Regions from separate parts of the Vallitalea guaymasensis genome, predicted to be linked through region 1. Evidence: riboswitches for the same ligand, from Rfam matches in the RefSeq annotation. Region 1 holds a riboswitch; the other holds the start of a gene.
The links. Region 1 has a riboswitch for glycine ahead of gcvT (glycine cleavage system aminomethyltransferase GcvT). Riboswitches for the same ligand answer to the same signal wherever they lie in the genome.
Positions count from the first base shown of each region.

Region 2: another riboswitch for glycine. It lies ahead of HYG85_RS07615 (alanine/glycine:cation symporter family protein); the one in region 1 lies ahead of gcvT (glycine cleavage system aminomethyltransferase GcvT).

Region 1 covers NZ_CP058561.1:4,920,127-4,923,327, forward strand. Annotated here, with positions in the region: gene HYG85_RS21185 (glycoside hydrolase family 38 N-terminal domain-containing protein) at 1-1,135, shown strand, start outside; glycine riboswitch at 1,312-1,413, shown strand; glycine riboswitch at 1,417-1,491, shown strand; gene gcvT (glycine cleavage system aminomethyltransferase GcvT) at 1,812-2,918, shown strand; gene gcvH (glycine cleavage system protein GcvH) at 2,989-3,201, shown strand, end outside.
Region 2 covers NZ_CP058561.1:1,687,596-1,690,796, forward strand. Annotated here, with positions in the region: gene HYG85_RS07615 (alanine/glycine:cation symporter family protein) at 328-1,686, opposite strand; glycine riboswitch at 1,843-1,936, opposite strand; gene HYG85_RS07620 (hypothetical protein) at 2,055-2,711, opposite strand; gene HYG85_RS07625 (GNAT family N-acetyltransferase) at 3,123-3,201, opposite strand, start outside.

The DNA of each region.
Region 1 (3,201 bases):
GATAAAAGCAATCAATCCATCAAATAAAAGACTTAAAAGCGTTGTAGAATTCTATATAGAAGTATGGAAATATCAAGGTGTCAAAGTTATTTGTGAATCCACAGGTGAAGAAATGAAGGCTCAGATGTCTTCTCATCCAAGAGGTGTACTAATCAGCTTTGTAGATACTTTTGAAGCTAATGAAGAAAAAGTCTACAGCTATGAAGAAGTTTTTAAAAAAGAAATTGTTAATACAAGAGTTGCTTATGTAGGAGCAGAAAGAGTAAAAGATATCGTTAATGATTACGATACAACAAATTATAAAATCCCTTATGGAATAGAAAATGATTACTTCAAAATATCCTATGAAATAGGTAAAGGAGTAACTTCCTTCTATAATAAGGTTGATAAAGTTGAGATGTTAAAAGAAGGAGATAGTGCTTTCTTTACTCCTATCTATGAAAAAACACCAGTAAAAACTGATGTATATGAAGAAAGAAGATTATTAGGTAGAAATATACGCGGTCTTCATGCTGAAAAATATATAGGAAAATTAGTTGATATTAAGATTATTGATAATGGTGAGATATTTACAACTGTTGAACTTATATATGAATTGGAAGGTACTTATTTTAGTTCTGTAATCATAAAACTATACAATACTCTACCAAAATTAGAGTTTAAATACAAAATAGCTAAAACATTATCTACAGATATTGAAAGTGTATATCTACCATTAACACTTGACAACCTTAATGCAACTAAATATATTGATAAAAGTGATGCTGTAATGAGACCAGGTATCGATCAGGTTCCAGGTACTTGTATGGAATATTATCTTGTTGATAACGGCTTGATATATGAATCAGACAAGAATACTATCTTAATCCAAACAAAAGACACACCACTTATATATATGGGAGAATTAAAACATCATCCAATAGTTCTTTGTGACAATAAGGAAGAAAACAATAAAAGAGATGTGTACTCATGGATTATGAATAATACATGGGAAACTAATTTCAAAATGGATCTATCAGGTATAACAGAATACTGCTATACTCTAGACCTTGTTGAAACAACTAATGCACGAGAAAGCTTTAACAGAATGAAAGATGAAAGTTTTGGCGTAATCACCTTTATGATTAACGATTAGATATCAGGTATTTGTTTTTAATAATATTTATTAACATATTTTATAAAAACACTTGAAAAATTTCTGATAATACATTAATATGAAATTATAAATGATGAGTGTAACTTATTAAACTCATTAACATATATATTAGTATATAAATATGATTTGAATAATAATTATATAATGAATCCTATGTGAAAATTGCGAGAGATACCTGTTTAAGGAGCCGAAGAAGCAACATAGAAATAAGCCATATTTCTATCGAATCTTTCAGGCAAAAGGATCGCAATTGGATGGGAATTCTGGAAAGCTTTTTGAAAGCACCGAAGGAGCAATATCTCAATGATAGAATCTCTCAGGTAAAAATACAGGATAAGACGGCATTTACATTAAAATGCTCTCTTATCCTTTTTATTATTTTAACGGTATATTCAATAATGCTTAAAAATATGGCTAGATTACCGAGTGAAGATAGTATAGGGGAAATATTCCCCTATACTATCTGAACGACCGTTATGCTATATGGTTTTTAAATCATAATACTAATATATTCTATATAAGTCCAATTAAATAATTGTTATATAGCCAATTATTTAGATCAATTAGACTTATGAAATCAAGTAAAATATATTGAGCTTATTTAATGGGTGTATAGATTTTTAAGTTCAATATATAGATAAAGGGAGGTTTACATATGGAACAAAGTAAAAGAACAGCTTTATACGATACTCACAAGAAATATAATGGAAATATAGTAGATTTCGCAGGTTTTGAACTTCCATTATATTATGAAAGTATTCTTGAAGAGCATAATGCTGTAAGAAATAATGCAGGGATGTTTGACGTAAGTCATATGGGCGAAGTTACAGTTAAGGGAGAAGAGGCAGAAAACTACATACAGAATCTAGTTACCAACGATATATCAGTCATTACTGATAATGGAGTCATGTATACACTCATGTGCTATGAAGACGGTGGTGTTGTAGATGATTTGTTAGTCTATAAATATAATACCACTGACTATCTCCTTGTAATTAATGCAAGCAATATTGAAAAAGACTACAATTGGATGGTAGAGCAAAAAGGTTCATTTGATGTTGATTTAGAAAATATTAGCGATGATGTAGCAGAAGTTGCACTACAAGGACCAAAAGCACAAGAAATACTCCAAAAATTGACAGACACTGATTTACAGACAATAACATTTTTCAGATTCAATGAGAACGTGTTAGTCAATAATAATAAATGTATTGTATCAAGAACAGGATATACAGGAGAAGATGGTTTTGAAATATATACTTCTCTAGATAATATAGTCAATATATGGGAAGCAATAATGGAAGCTGGTAAAGATGAAGGGTTAAAACCTGCTGGGTTAGGTTGCAGGGATACACTTAGATTCGAGGTTGCATTACCCTTATATGGAAATGAGATAGATAAGGACATAACTCCATTAGAAGCATCATTAGGATATTTTATTAAATTAGATACAGATTTTATAGGTAAAGATGTATTGGTTAAACAAAAAGAGCAAGGACTATCAAGAAAGCTAGTGGGTATTGAATTACTTGGAAAAGGTATAGCTAGACATGGTTATGATATTTTATCACCTGATGGAGATAAGATAGGAGTTATAACTACAGGTTATCAATCACCATCAGTAGGTAAAACTGTAGCTCTGGGTTTAATTGATATAGATTATACTAAAATGGGTACAGATGTAAGTGTTAAGATAAGGAAAAAACAAGTACCAGCTAAGGTTGTAAGCAAAAAATTCTATAAGAAAAATTATTCCAAATAGTTAAACAAAAGAGGCTATGCCTCGTATATCTACACTAAATAATATAAAATAAATTTAGGAGGAATTGACAATGAAAATTATGGAAGGTTATTATTACACTAAAAATCATGAATGGGTTAAAGTAGATGGGAATACTGCAATAGTAGGTGTATCAGATTATGCGCAACATGCTATGGGTCAAATAGTTTATGTGGAATTACCAGAAATAGATGATGAATTCTCTAAAGAAGATGCATTTAGTGTTGTAGAATCAGTAAAAGCTGCATCAGACATATATATGCCT
Region 2 (3,201 bases), 2.4 Mb from region 1:
TTATAGGTGTCAATCTAGTCAGTTCTAGTTAACTTATTGCTCTATGATTATATTTAATAGATTAATATATTAATGTATTAATCTATTCTAACAAAAAAATAAAAGGAGAATGTATATTATTTTATTGATTTTATGGAGGATATAAAAAGATGAGTTTATTGAATACTCTTATTCTACTAAGATAATATCATACGTTAACTTTAGATACTAGAAGATAATCTTGTTCTTTATTGCACAATATTGTCCATTATCAAACAATTTAAAAAGCTTATGGATTAATAAAATCCTAAGCTTTTTTCAAATTTATTACTCTATATTTAATTCAAGCTATCTATATTTTTCTTCCTTTAGAGCTCTAAAATACTGTTTAGTCTCAAATGAAATGACTCCACTTAGACCAATGATTCCAATAAGGTTTGGTATTGCCATCAATCCATTAACTATATCAGCTATAACCCATATCAAGTCTAGTTTTAAGAAGGCACCTACTCCTACTAATCCTATAAATATTAATTTGTATGGTACGATACCTTTTACGCCGAATAGATATTCTGTACATCTTTCACCGTAATAATTCCATCCTAGTATTGTTGTAAATGCAAAAAAGATAAGTCCAATAGTTACAATGAATTCTCCACCAGCAATAGGTAATCCCTGTTTGAATGCCAAGTTAGTCATCTCAGCTCCTGCGAACTCTGATTTGAATGCCCCTGTCATTACCAATGATATACCTGTCATGGTACATATTATTATAGTATCAAAAAAAGTACCTGTCATAGATATAAGACCTTGTTTTACACATGAATCAGTCTTAGCTGCTGCAGCTGCTATAGGAGCAGACCCAAGTCCTGACTCATTGGAGAATACTCCTCTTGATATCCCGTTCTGAATAGCTTTCATAACAGTTGCACCTAAGAATCCACCTGCCGCCGCCATAGGTGTAAAAGCACTATTTATAATCAATGAAACTGCACTTGGTACTAAATTTATATTAAATATAATTATTGTAAGAGAAGCAATTATGTATAGAACAGCCATAACAGGAACAATGAATTCACACACACCTGAAATACTTTTTATTCCACCTATTGTCACGAAAGTTACTAACAATGTCAATACAACTGCTGTCACTTCTATAGGAACATTAAATGTAATCTTTACAGCCGTTGTTATAGAATTTATCTGCGTGAATGTCCCTATACCAAAGAATGCAACACCAATACCGAATATAGCAAAAAGTTTGGCAAGAAATTTATTCCCTAATCCTTTTTCTATATAATACATTGGTCCGCCAGACATCTGACCATTCTCATCTACCACCCTGTATTTTACTGCTAACAAGGATTCAGCGTATTTAGTCGCCATACCAAAAAATGCGGCAATCCACATCCAGAAAAGTGCTCCTGGACCTCCTGCTTTTATAGCTGTTGCAACTCCGACAATATTACCAGTACCTATGGTAGCTGCTAAAGCAGTACATAAGGCAGCAAAACTGGATACATCTCCATCAGCTTTATTGTTTTTATCTTTTCCAAACAGATATTTAAGTGCTAGAGGCAGCTTAAAAACCTGTATTATTCCAAGTCTAATTGTTAGATATAGTCCTGTTCCAACTAATAGTATAAGTAATGGAGGTCCCCAAACCACACTATCAATTCTCTTAAATATTTCAATCATTGTATCCATCCAAAATCCTCCGTCTTTATTAATTTATGTCTTGATACTGAAAAATATAGTATCTTTTTGCAATAAAAAAAGCCAATGGTATGATTCCATGGCTTATTAATAAGAAAAGCCAAATCATATGATTTGACCTCTGGTTACAAAATATATTCTATAGTGAATATATCCTCTGTCCTTTTACCTGAGAGTTTCACTAATCATTGATTAGTTTTCCCCTTCGGTGCTCATTAAGAGTCTCTCCAGAGGTTCGTCCAAAAGCGGTCGATAATTCTTCCGCAATCTTCATCCGAACATATTTACTTTTACATACATATTATAACAGCATTTCTCATTTTGTAAATATAAAATTTTTAACAATCATAAAATATGTACTATGCTATAGTTTTTATATAGGTCATCAATAATTGAACACCTACAGCTAATACAAGTGAACATACAGCTACAACAGGTCTTACAGCACGTTCTGAAACATTTAATATCTTACCTCTTTTTTCTGCTTTTGCAATTAACATTATGATAAAGGCATTAACCAAGTTATTGATTAATAAGAATTTCAATAGATATTCCTGTGGACCTTTACTAATCATTCTAGATGGAATACCAATATTGAATAGAATCACTGCATCTAAAAAGTATATGATTCTCCAAGAAAAACCTGCTAATAATGCACTAGAAAATCCAATTTCCTTGTTTTTCTTAACACTCCATGTTACTAAAGCCATTACACTCAAGCCTTCTAGAACTATAGCGAATGCTGGATTAATAACTTTTACAGGATGTGAGATAGGCATGAATAAATTGACTAATTTAATAATACCTGCTATTAAACTTGAATAAAAGATCACCGAAAGATTATTACTCTTCTTATAAGCTTTGCGTAGAATGCAATAACCTATAGGAAACATAATACAACCACTGATACCAATAGTACTAAGATTCAATAGATAACCAAGTGTAGCTTCTGTTATACCCCAAATTCCTCCAAAAAATAAAGCGTAAATTAATGTACTTTTTAATCTGCCTTTCATTTTAACACCCTCCAATAAATTTCATAATATTAAATTAATATATGAATATCAATTATATATTTTATATTTATTATATCACTTAATTTTGTTTTGTTCAATTATTTCAACATATTTTGCAATCAGCTATTTATTATTATATTTTTAATAAAATGCGTATAATTATTAGATGTTTTGAAAAAATACTTAATAATTAATTGCCATTTCTTAAAAAGACTAATAATTTTAATGTGACATTTTTCTTATCGTATACATAGTATATTTTTTAATATTTTAATATATAATATAAGCAACTCAACTTTTTTCTCTTGCTGCTATAGTTCCAATAGGAGTTCCAAAGTTACCAATTAAAAGTCCTGTTAGAAAACCAATTGAAGAAGTAATTTCAATTATTGAATAATACTTATTAGGATATTAATCTACTTTATAAACTTTTTTATATAATTCGTCTTTTATACTATTAAACTCGGTATCACTAATCTGTGAGGGATAT